4 regions of the Kluyvera chengduensis genome follow, and region 1 is predicted to be linked to each of the others. Evidence: predicted binding sites of a transcription regulator. Region 1 holds the regulator's gene; each other region holds the start of a gene.
What was found. The regulator CRP, encoded in region 1, controls carbon source genes, mostly activating them, when cyclic AMP is high. The targets are predictions, from matches to a motif close to ATGTGANNNNNNTCACAT.

Region 1 (3,163 bases):
TCTCGCGAAGCGGTGATGGATTCCGTGGTGCGTTCGATGGAAGACTATATCAACTTCATCACCCCACAGTTCTCACGCACCCACATCAACTTCCAGCGCGTGCCAACGGTCGATACCTCTAACCCGTTTGCAGCCAAAAGCATTCCGTCACTGGACGAGAGTTTCGTGGTGATTCACTTCCGTAATCTCGACCACATCGACTTCCCATGGCTACTGGCCATGTTGCAGGGGTCATTCATCTCACATATGAATACGCTGGTCGTTCCCGGTGGGAAAATGGTGCTGGCAATGGAATTAATCATGACGCCGCTGGTGCAGCGGCTGATGGAAGGCAGGAAATAGCATCAAGACCAGGTAGCCCGGACGAGGTGCGCTAGTACCGACTCCGGGAATGACCCCGGCGTCACTGCGTTCGGCCGGGCTACGTCTGGCATGTAATCAGCCTTCGATCACTTCGTAAGAGTGAGTGATATTCACCGCTTTTTCGAGCATCAGCGCCACCGAGCAGTATTTCTCAGCAGACAGATCCACCGCACGCGATACCGCCGCATCCTTCAGATCTTTACCGGTGACGATAAAGTGCAGGTTAATGTGCGTAAACAGACGAGGCGCTTCTTCACGGCGCTCAGAGGTGAGCTTCACTTCGCAGTCGGTCACGTCATTGCGACCTTTTTGCAGGATAGAAACAACGTCAATCGCACTGCAACCACCGGCGGCCATCAGCACGACTTCCATCGGGCTCGGCGCTTTATCGCCAGAGTTACCGTCCATCAAAATTTGGTGGCCAGAAGCAGACTCACCGAGGAAGGTTAACCCTTCAACCCATTTCACACGTGCTTGCATAATATTTAACTCCCAGGTTGCAATTTTCTTCTCAGATTACGCGCACATAACAATTCTCGCAATGGAAGGCGATCGCCGTCATGCTGAAGCGAGACACCAGGAGACACACGGCTAAAGCTATGCTAAAACAGTCGGGATGCTACGGTAATACATAAACGTACTGCATGTATGCAGAGGACATCACATTACAGGCTGCGACCCTATTCGACAGCCGACTTCCCAGGTAACGGGAAGGATACTATTGCAACCAGTGGCTGCAATGTTTTTGCCGCTGGGAAGAGCTTATAACAGAGGATAACCGCGCATGGTGCTTGGCAAACCGCAAACAGACCCTACTCTCGAATGGTTCTTGTCTCATTGCCATATTCATAAGTACCCATCGAAGAGCACGCTGATTCACCAGGGTGAAAAAGCAGAGACGCTGTATTACATCGTAAAAGGCTCCGTGGCTGTACTCATCAAGGACGAAGAAGGCAAAGAGATGATCCTCTCTTACCTCAACCAGGGCGATTTTATCGGCGAGCTGGGCCTGTTCGAAGAAGGCCAGGAACGCAGCGCATGGGTACGAGCAAAAACCGCTTGTGAAGTTGCTGAAATCTCTTATAAAAAATTCCGTCAGCTGATCCAGGTTAACCCGGACATTCTGATGCGTCTCTCTTCTCAGATGGCGCGTCGTCTGCAGGTCACCTCTGAAAAAGTGGGTAACCTGGCCTTCCTGGACGTAACCGGTCGTATCGCTCAGACCCTGCTGAACCTGGCTAAACAGCCTGACGCCATGACCCACCCAGACGGTATGCAGATCAAAATCACCCGTCAGGAAATTGGTCAGATCGTTGGCTGCTCCCGTGAAACCGTGGGCCGTATTCTGAAAATGCTGGAAGATCAGAACCTGATCTCCGCACACGGCAAAACCATTGTCGTTTACGGTACCCGCTAATCCGGCCCAAAATGGCGTATTGTAAAAGCAATACGCCATTTTTGTTTTTCCCCCTATGTGGCGCAGGCTGATTTACCACCCGGAAGTCAACTATGCACTGCGGCAAACGCTGGTGTTATGTCTGCCGGTTGCTATCGGACTTCTGCTCGGCCATCTCCAGCAGGGTTTGCTGTTTTCATTGGTGCCCGCCTGCTGCAATATCGCCGGTCTCGACACTCCGCATAAGCGCTTCTTTAAACGCCTGATTATCGGTGGCTGTCTGTTCGCCGGATGCAGTCTTGCCGTTCAGCTGTTGTTGGCGCGCGACATCCCCTTGCCGTTGATTCTCACCGGGCTGGCGCTGCTGCTGGGCGTTACGGCGGAAATCAGCGCGCTGCACGGGCGGCTACTACCCGCCTCGCTCATCGCGTCTATCTTTACCCTAAGCCTTGCGGGAAATATGCCCATCTGGGAGCCCTTGCTGCTCTACGCGCTGGGTACGCTGTGGTACGGAGTATTTAACTGGTGGTGGTTCTGGATGTGGCGCGAACAGCCGCTGCGGGAATCACTGAGCTTGCTTTACCGCCAGCTCGCCGAATACTGTGAAGCGAAATATAGCCTGCTGACGCAGCATACCGACCCGGGCACCGCGCTGCCGCCGTTGCTGACTCGCCAGCAGAAAGTGGTGGATCTGATTTCCCAATGCTATCAGCAGTTGCACATGCTTGCGGCTAACCAGCATAACGATTACAAGCGCCTGCTGCGCGCCTTCCAGGTGGGGCTCGATTTACAGGAACATATCTCTGTCAGCCTGCACCAGCCCGAAGAGGTACAAAAGCTGGTTGAACGCAGCCACGCCGAAGCGGTGATCCGCTGGAACGCCCAGACCGTTGCGGCGCGCCTGAGGGTACTGGCGGACGATATTCTCTATCACCGCTACCCCACCCGCTTCAATATGGATAAACAAATAGGCGCGCTGGAGAAAATCGCCGACCAGCATCCAGACAACCCGGTCGGCCAGTTTTGCGCATGGCACTTCAGCCGCATCGCCCGCGTGCTACGCTCTCAGCGACCGCTCTACCCGCGCAACCTGATGGCCGATAAACAGCGACGTCTACCGCTATTCGCAGCGCTTAAAAGCTATCTGTCGCTGAAATCCCCGGCGCTGCGTAATGCCGCTCGACTCAGCGTAATGCTCAGCATCGCCAGCCTGATGGGTGCCGCGCTGCATCTGCCGAAGCCTTACTGGATCCTGATGACGGTGCTGCTGGTCACGCAAAACGGCTATGGCGCGACCCGCGTGCGTATTTTCCATCGTGCGGCGGGCACGCTGGCGGGGTTAGTGATTGCCGCCGTCGTCCTGCACTTCCACACCTCAGAAGGGCTAGCGTTATCGGGCATGCT
Region 2 (3,163 bases), on a different contig from region 1:
CTGATTCAGACTCAGTTGAACGCGTGATTAAAGCTATTCAACAGGGCAGTGCGTATGCCGGTAACGTGAGCGAGTCCCTGCTGGCTCGAAACCAGGACGACGCTGATATCGAAGATGATAGCAACCGATTAGTCGTGCTCACGCTTTCTGAGCGAAAGGTTCTGCGTCTACTTGCAAAGGGATGGGGTATTAATCAGATCGCCGCTTTGCTGAAAAAGAGCAATAAGACCATTAGTGCGCAAAAGAATAGTGCGATGCGCCGCCTTTCTTTACGGAGTAACGCAGAGATGTATGCCTGGCTCAACAGTAATCAGGGTATGAAAGAACTCAACCTCTATTCAGCCTACGGGGAACAAATCGAATGGAAAAGCACGCCGGGAAGCAGTGCATTGCTATCATAGAACCGTGCATTATGACAGCTGTCGGGTTACGTCATTTATTAATGTCTTCTCATAGACAGCATATTATTTTCCATTTTTTTCGCACTATTACCGAATTTAAGCAGGCGGCGAAGCAAAACAGGTTTGATGCTGTGATGTGCTGTCTTTCAGGAACCCGTGAGCTTCGTATTGAAGGTTTGCAGGCCATGGGGGACATTGCTCAGGATTATCCGGCGATGAAACGTTTGATTCTGGCCGATGATAATGAGGAAGCCTCACTTATTCAGCTTCTGTCCCCAACCTATATGCACGGTATTTTGAGCAAGTCAGATTCGTTGATTGAACTGCAACAACGCGTATTGGCATTACTGATGGAAAAAGAAGAACCTTCTGACGACATTGAGCTGCACTTTTCCATGCGCAGAAATCGTTTTCTTAGCCCCACCGAGAATTTGATTTTGCGTTACATGACCTATGGGTACTCGTTGATGGACATTTCTCAGCAGTTGGGCAGGAATATCAAAACTATCCGCGCGCATAAATTTAATGCGATGAGTAAGCTGGGTGTAAATTCTGATATTGAGCTACTGAGCGCCGCCGATCTATTGGTCTCTCTTCACGACATCAATGCTGCCGTTACGCCATCGGCTTGCTAGAGACACACATCAACCCATGTTGCTGCGGTAAGGCTGGCCATTCTTTCCGGTGAGATACGTACCGCGCTATGAATGGCGCCTGCGGCAGGGAGAACCTCGTCGTACTGTTGCAGAGAAACGTCGCAATAAACATCCAGCGGATTCTCAAGGCCAAATGGGCACACGCCACCGACGGGGTGCCCAGTAAGAATAACCACCTCATCACTGCTCAGCATGCGTGCTTTTGCGCCAAAGGTCTCTTTGAGTTTCTTGTTGTCTAAGCGGGCATCACCTTTAGCAACAACCAGAATTACACGATCTTTCACCTTCAGAGAAAGCGTTTTGGCAATTTGTCCTGGCTCAACGCGATGAGCAGCGGCGGCAAGCGCGACGGTCGCTGTACTTTGCTCAAGCTCGATGATGTTGATGTCGGGCGCATGCTCGGCAAAGAAATCTCTGACAGACTGCAGGCTCATGGTGCTCTCCTCAAAATTCGGCGAGTCACTCTGTCATAAAGCTACCTTGGTTGTAAATAAACGGACGAAGTTGTGCAAAAATTGTTTGTTTTTTGGATCTTCTTCACAATCAATGCAACCGGTTACTGTAACCGGTTGCTGTTCTTCATCAGGCGATTGATACTGCAGAGGTAACTTCCTTTGTATCTATAATAAGAGCCGTGTATGAACTGTATCTATACGAACATCATCATTGCTGGTCGCAGACCCGTAACTCCTGATGCTTCACAGTATGCCCAGTTGCATTTCGGCAAAATCGTTGTTGCTGTGCTTACGTCTAAAGCCTGTCAGGAGGGCTGCTATGTCTGCTAATCACGCTGCATTTAATCTGATATTTCGCTTTGTAGAAAATTACGTTAGTCCGGTTGCGGGACGCATTTCCTCTCAACGCCACGTTATGGCGATTCGTGATGGCTTTATCTCTGCGATGCCATTCATGATTGTAGGATCGTTTTTGCTGGTTTTCGCCTATCCGCCGTTTTCTCCCGACACCACCTGGGGCTTTGCCCGGGCGTGGTTAGATCTTGCTAAAGAGTTTGAAGGCCGTATTTTGACGCCGTTCGACATGACGATGGGCATTATGTCTATCTATATCTGTGCGGCTATCTCCTATAACCTCGGCAAACACTACGAAAAGAGCAATCAGCTCGATCCGTTCATGTGTTCAATGCTGTCTATCATGGCATTCCTGCTGGTTGCGGCGCCAAAAACCAGCGGCCATCTGCCGGTCGATAGCCTGGGGGGAACGGGGATCTTCACCGCGATCCTGGTGGCCGTTTACTGCGTGGAGATGATGCGTTTTCTGAAAGTCCGCAACATCGGGATCCGCCTGCCGGATCAGGTGCCGCCGATGATCAAAAACTCTTTCGATCTTTTGATTCCGGTACTGGTCGTGGTACTGACGCTATATCCGCTGAGCCTGTTTATCCAGAGTCAGTTCGATATGCTGATTCCACAGGCCATCATGTCCGTATTCAAACCGCTGGTTTCTGCTGCGGACTCCTTACCGGCCATTCTGCTGGCTGTACTGATTGGTCATCTGCTGTGGTTTGCAGGGATCCATGGGGCGGCCATTGTCTCCGGTATGCTGCAGATGTTCTGGCTGACCAACCTTGGTCTGAACCAGACTGCGCTGGCACAGGGGGCTCCGCTGCCGCATATCTTCATGGAAGCGTTCTGGACCTTCTTTATCGTGGTTGGGGGCTCCGGTGCAACGATGGGTCTGGTGTTCTGCTATCTGCGTAGCCGTTCAGCACACCTGCGTTCTATTGGCCGTCTGAGCGTGGTGCCAAGCCTGTTCAACATTAACGAGCCGGTTATTTTTGGTACCCCAATCGTAATGAACCCAGTGTTCTTCATTCCGTTCCTGCTGGCACCGATGGTCAACGCCATCCTGGCGTGGGCGGCGATGAAGCTGGATCTGATTGGGCGTGTGATTTCCGTCGTGCCGTGGACGGCCCCCGCACCGATCGGTGGTGCGTGGGCATTAGGTTGGGACTTCCGTGCAGCGATTCTGGTTGTGCTGTTGGCCTGCGTTTCTGCGGTAATCTACTATCCGTTCTTCAAAGTGTATGAAAAACAGTTGTTAGAACAGGAAAATGAAGAAGCGCAGCGTGCGGCTGAAGAGAGTGAG
Region 3 (3,163 bases), on a different contig from region 1:
GTGTCGCTGGTGCCGGGATTGAGCAAAACGCACCTTGAAAGCTCGGTATTTCGCTATGTGCAGGAAAACCTGGGTCTGAAGATGATGGGATCGTATCGGGTGGTGCGGGCAATTAAACCGGATGCGCTCGATCAGCAGTATTTAAGCTGCGAACCCGGTGACCCGGTGCTGGAGGTGGAACAGGTTATCTATCTGGATGACGGCACGCCGCTGGAGTACGCGCACTGCCACTATCGCTACGACCATGGCGGCATCGTGATAGTCAATAATGGATAAAAAAATGGCGGGTGATTAACCCGCCATTTTTATGTTGTCGCCCGAACGCAGTGCGTTCGATTGATTAGTTCAGACGAACTGGCATACCGGAACGGTTTTTAACCGCCTGGTCAACGATGCTCTGGTCAACGTCAGCCTGGCTGGTCACGCTCTGCACGGCTTTAGTCAGCACAACCGGAACGGTTTCGCCGCCTTCAAACTGCGCTTCGGTGGTAGACAGCGGGTTGTGAACTTCCATGAAGCGGCTACCGTCTGGTTCGGTGGTCACTTTCACAGGCTCATCAATGAACTGTACGCGAGTACCGACCGGCACGTTCTGGAACAGGAACTTAATGTCTTCGTTACGCAGACGTACGCAGCCGTGGCTGACGCGCAGGCCGATACCGAAGTTAGCGTTGGTGCCGTGGATAGCGTACAGACGGCCAATATACAGCGCGTACAGACCCATCGGGTTATCCGGGCCAGCTGGAACGACGGCTGGCAGCGGGTTACCGGCTGCGGCATATTCGGCGTGCATTTTCGCCGTTGGGGTCCAGGTTGGGCCCGCTTTTTTACGTTCTACCTTGGTGGTCCAGTTGATAGGCGTATCTTTGCCCAACTGACCGATACCGATTGGCAGCACGATCACGGTGTTGGTGCCCTTCGGATAGTAGTACAGACGCATTTCTGCGCTGTTGATGACGATACCTTCATGCACGGTGTCCGGCAGGATCAGCTGCTGAGGAATGTTCAGCACGCTACCGCCTTTCGGCAGGTAGGTATCCACGCCAGGGTTAGCTTCCAGCATGTTAGACAGACCCATCTGGTACTGGGCCGCGAAGTATTCCAGCGGTTGCTTATTGTCTTCAGGGATCGTGATGACCTGATTCTGACCGACAATGCGGCTACCGTCGGTTGGCAGCGGATACGTAACCGCCGATGCCGTATTACAGAAGCCTACGACAGCAAGCGCCGCAGCGAAAAGCGTAGTTAATTTCATGTTCATGTTGTGCGAGGTATCAGTGCCATTACAGCGGTTGTTTGAGAATTCAGACTGTTGGTAGGAGCGCATTATATGTGCATTCCTTGTCGCAGGGAATTCGGATGTGTACGAAATCACATTTTTTTCACTTGAGTTACAGTTTAGTCACTGGCGAAGGCGGGCGCTTTTTATTCGGAATTGTGGCAGAATAGGCGGTTTGTCACATTCTTCAGGATACTCCCGTGTTAGTTACCAGCAACGTTACCATGCAGTTCGGCAGTAAGCCGCTGTTCGAAAATATCTCCGTCAAATTTGGCGGCGGCAACCGTTACGGCCTGATTGGCGCAAACGGGAGCGGCAAATCTACCTTTATGAAAATCCTCGGCGGCGACTTAGAGCCGACGCTGGGCAACGTTTCCCTCGATCCGAACGAACGTATCGGTAAGCTGCGTCAGGATCAGTTCGCCTTCGAAGAGTACTCCGTACTCGACACCGTGATCATGGGTCACGGCGAACTGTGGGAAGTGAAGCAAGAACGCGACCGTATCTACGGTCTGGCTGAAATGAGCGAAGAAGACGGCTACAAAGTGGCTGACCTCGAAGTGCTTTACGGCGAAATGGACGGTTACTCTGCGGAATCTCGTGCAGGCGAACTGCTGCTGGGCGTGGGTATTCCGCTGGAGCAGCACTACGGCCTGATGAGCGAAGTGGCGCCGGGTTGGAAACTGCGTGTGCTGTTGGCGCAGGCGCTGTTCTCTAACCCAGACATTCTGCTGCTCGATGAACCGACGAACAACCTGGACATCGACACCATCCGCTGGCTTGAGCAGACGCTAAACGAACGCGACAGCACCATGATCATCATTTCGCACGACCGTCACTTCCTGAACATGGTCTGCACCCACATGGCCGACCTCGACTACGGTGAACTGCGCGTGTACGCCGGTAACTACGACGAATACATGACCGCAGCCACCCAGGCGCGCGAACGGCTGCTGGCCGACAACGCCAAGAAAAAAGCGCAGATTGCGGACCTGCAATCCTTCGTTAGCCGCTTTAGCGCCAACGCCTCTAAATCTCGTCAGGCGACCTCTCGTGCCCGTCAGATTGACAAAATCAAGCTCGACGAAGTGAAGGCCTCCAGCCGTCAGAACCCGTTCATCCGTTTCGAACAGGACAAGAAACTGTTCCGTAACGCACTGGAAGTCGAAGCGCTGACCAAAGGCTTTGATAACGGCCCGCTGTTTAAAAACTTCAACCTGATGATGGAAGTGGGCGAGAAGATCGCCATTATCGGCGCTAACGGCGTGGGTAAATCCACCATGCTGAAAACCCTGGTCGGTGAACTGACGCCGGACAGCGGTACGGTGAAATGGTCTGAGAACGCCAGCATTGGTTACTACGCCCAGGATCACGCCGAAGATTTCGATAACGATCTGTCCGTGTTTGACTGGATGAGCCAGTGGAAACAGGAAGGTGACGACGAGCAGGTGGTGCGCGGCTTCCTTGGTCGTCTGCTGTTCAGCCAGGACGATATCAAGAAGCCTGCGAAGGTGCTGTCCGGTGGTGAGAAAGGCCGCATGCTGTTCGGTAAGCTGATGATGCAGAAACCAAACATTCTGGTGATGGATGAACCAACCAACCACCTGGATATGGAATCGATCGAATCACTGAACATGGCGCTGGAAATGTATCAGGGCACCCTGATCTTCGTTTCCCACGACCGTGAGTTCGTGAGCTCGCTGGCGACCCGCGTGATTGAAATTACGCCTGAGCGCGTGGTGGACTTCAGCGGCAACTACGAAGATTACCTGCGCAGCAAAGGCGTGGAGTAATCTTTTCGTCGGCGCCATCCCGGCGTCGCGATGCTCGGCCGGGCTACAATAAACGTAGCCCGGCCGAGGCGTTTACGCCGACGCCGGGGAC
Region 4 (3,163 bases), on a different contig from region 1:
GGCGCCACGTCGGAGATAACCGGCCAACCGAGTGCACCAAAGCCTTTACCGAAGAATGCCAACGCCATCAGGGTAACGACCAGCGCGGTGTTGTCGGTGTAGTTACACAGAATAATCGTCGATGCCAACAGCATGCCCAATACGATAGGCAGCTTACGGGCAAAGGTCAGCGTACAGCCACGACGAATCAGGTAGTCGGAGAACAGCCCACCCAACACGCCACCGGCGAAACCGCACAGCGCAGGAATAGACGCCACCAGCCCTACTTTCAGAATCGACATACCTTTGTCCTGCACCAGGTAAATCGGGAACCAGGTGAGGAAGAACCACGTAATGGTGTTCAGGAAGTACTGGCCGAAGAAGATCCCTAACATCATACGGCTGCTCAGCAACTGTTTGATGTACTCCAGCTTCGGACCTTTTGCCGCATCGCTACCCGGCTTTTTATGGTCCATATCGACCACAGCGCCGTTATCCGCAATAAACTTCAGCTCCTCTTTGGACATGCGCGGATGGTCGGTTGGGTTATGGACGAACTTCACCCACATGCCGGTCAACACGAAGCCAATCACACCCATCACGGTAAAGACGTGCTCCCAGCCCCAGGCGAAGGTTAACCAGCCCAACAGTGGCGAAAACAGCGCTAAAGAGAAGTACTGCGCGGAGTTAAAGATAGCGGACGCCGTGCCGCGTTCTTTGGTCGGGAACCAGGCTGCCACGATACGGGCGTTAGCCGGGAAGGAAGGCGCTTCGGAGAAGCCCAGCATAAAGCGCATGAAGAACATTGAGACGCCCGCCCACGCTAATGGGAAGAAGCCGACAAAGCCCTGCAGGAAAGTAAACAGCGACCAGAAGAACAGACTATAGGTATAGACTTTCTTCGAACCAAATTTATCCAGTAACCAACCACCGGGGATCTGCATGAGCAAATATGCCCAACCGAACGCAGAGAAGATGTACCCCATTTCGACCGCACTCAGTCCCAGCTCTTTTGCCACCGACGTACCGGCGATTGAGAGCGTGGCGCGGTCCGCATAGTTAACGGCCGTAACAATGAAAATAACTAAAAGAATTAAATAACGGGTATGCATTCCTTTCGTTGATCCAGAAACATCAGCTGTATCATGTATCATTTTATTATCCTCGGGCACAGAGAACCTTAATTATTTTTTTATTATTAAGGTCTATTTCGCTGATTATTTATTGATAACTGGCAATCTTTATAAATCGATAAGACACCATGAAATCGTGATTCAGTATAATCAGGAAACGATAGCCATACATTGTGCAAAGACACAATTAAAGCACCTTACAAAATCTTTTAGTTATACATATGCACATAACACTGGGCGCTGATGCACAATTTCAATTTTTGATACCCTTGCGCCACAAGGCATGACGATAATAAGTGATCTTTATCACATTTTTAGATTCCAACACCTGACATGCTTTATTCCATAATCAAAGTGTTCTTATTTTCCACATTGAAAAACCTGACACTTATAACATTTATTATTTTACCCACTGGCTGGAGAATGCTGGACAATGGCTAACATCGAAATCAGACAAGAATCGCCAACTGCCTTTTATATTAAAGTGCACGAAACAGACAATGTGGCGATTATTGTTAACGATAATGGATTAAAAGCAGGAACCCGTTTTCCTGACGGACTGGAATTAATTGAACATATTCCTCAAGGACATAAAGTGGCCCTGGTGGATATTCCTCATAATGGCGAAATTATCCGCTACGGCGAGGTCATCGGCTACGCCGTACGCGACATCGTCAAAGGGAGCTGGATAGATGAGTCCACGGTCATTCTGCCAAAAGCGCCGCCGCTGAATACCTTACCGCTGGCAACCAAAGTACCGGAGCCGCTACCACCGCTGGAGGGTTACACCTTCGAAGGCTACCGCAATGCCGATGGCAGCGTGGGGACCAAAAACCTGCTGGGTATTTCAACCAGCGTACACTGCGTCGCGGGCGTGGTGGATTACGTAGTCAAAATTATTGAACGCGATCTGCTGCCAAAATACCCCAACGTCGACGGCGTGGTGGGCCTCAATCACCTGTACGGCTGCGGCGTGGCGATCAACGCCCCAGCGGCCATCGTACCTATTCGCACCATCCACAATATCGCCCTGAACCCTAACTTTGGCGGCGAAGTGATGGTGGTTGGCCTCGGCTGTGAAAAGTTACAGCCAGAACGTCTGCTTCAGGGTACCGAAGATGTCCAGAGCATCCCGGTCGACAGTGCCAGCATCGTGCGCCTGCAGGATGAACAGCATGTCGGTTTTCGCTCGATGGTTGACGACATTCTGCAGGTGGCCGAACGCCATCTGGAAAAACTCAACAAGCGCCAGCGTGAAACCTGCCCAGCCTCGGAGTTGGTGGTTGGGATGCAGTGCGGCGGCAGCGATGCGTTCTCCGGCGTGACGGCAAACCCGGCGGTAGGCTACGCCTCTGACCTGCTGGTGCGCTGCGGCGCAACCGTGATGTTCTCGGAAGTGACCGAAGTGCGTGACGCCATCCACCTGCTCACCCCGCGCGCCATCAATGAAGAAGTAGGCAAACGCCTGCTGGAAGAGATGGCCTGGTACGATAATTACCTCGATATGGGTCAGACTGACCGCAGCGCCAACCCGTCCCCGGGCAACAAAAAAGGTGGACTGGCAAACGTGGTGGAAAAAGCGCTGGGCTCTATCGCTAAATCCGGCAAGAGCGCCATTGTAGAAGTGCTTTCGCCGGGCCAACGCCCAACCAAGCGCGGCCTGATTTATGCTGCCACCCCGGCCAGCGATTTTGTCTGCGGTACCCAGCAAGTCGCTTCCGGCATTACCGTGCAGGTCTTTACCACCGGCCGTGGCACGCCGTACGGTCTGATGGCCGTACCGGTCATTAAGATGGCTACCCGCACCGAACTGGCGAACCGCTGGTATGACTTAATGGATATCAACGCCGGGACCATTGCCACGGGCGAAGAGACGATTGAGGATGTTGGCACGAAGCTGTTTGAGTTCATTCTGGACGTGGCGAGCGGGCGTAAGAAAACCTTCTCGGATCAGTGGGGTCTGCATAACCAACTGGCGGTGTTTAACCCGGCTCCGGTGACTTGATTACGCGATATTGAATAAAAAACGCAATCGGGAGGCAACCCTGCCT

Region 2: a site for CRP is predicted at 1,583-1,600, ahead of ACH1XZ_RS15815 (PTS sugar transporter subunit IIC). Genes of this name have one in related genera too.
Region 3: a site for CRP is predicted at 1,360-1,377, ahead of ACH1XZ_RS09705 (ABC-F family ATPase). Genes of this name have one in related genera too.
Region 4: a site for CRP is predicted at 1,407-1,424, ahead of garD (galactarate dehydratase). Genes of this name have one in related genera too.

What each region holds. Positions count from the first base shown of each region.
Region 1 is NZ_JBIQOI010000010.1:125,368-128,530, reverse strand. It holds gene ACH1XZ_RS20135 (phosphoribulokinase) at 1-342, shown strand, start outside; gene ACH1XZ_RS20130 (OsmC family protein) at 439-843, opposite strand; gene crp (cAMP-activated global transcriptional regulator CRP) at 1,148-1,780, shown strand; gene ACH1XZ_RS20120 (YccS/YhfK family putative transporter) at 1,836-3,163, shown strand, end outside.
Region 2 is NZ_JBIQOI010000006.1:49,467-52,629, forward strand. It holds gene ACH1XZ_RS15800 (helix-turn-helix transcriptional regulator) at 1-401, shown strand, start outside; gene bglJ (DNA-binding transcriptional activator BglJ) at 362-1,036, shown strand; gene ACH1XZ_RS15810 (YbaK/EbsC family protein) at 1,033-1,491, opposite strand; gene ACH1XZ_RS15815 (PTS sugar transporter subunit IIC) at 1,832-3,163, shown strand, end outside.
Region 3 is NZ_JBIQOI010000002.1:867,505-870,667, reverse strand. It holds gene ACH1XZ_RS09715 (GntR family transcriptional regulator) at 1-276, shown strand, start outside; gene ldtB (L,D-transpeptidase) at 341-1,261, opposite strand; gene ACH1XZ_RS09705 (ABC-F family ATPase) at 1,480-3,072, shown strand.
Region 4 is NZ_JBIQOI010000004.1:167,604-170,766, forward strand. It holds gene ACH1XZ_RS13385 (MFS transporter) at 1-1,133, opposite strand, end outside; gene garD (galactarate dehydratase) at 1,546-3,117, shown strand.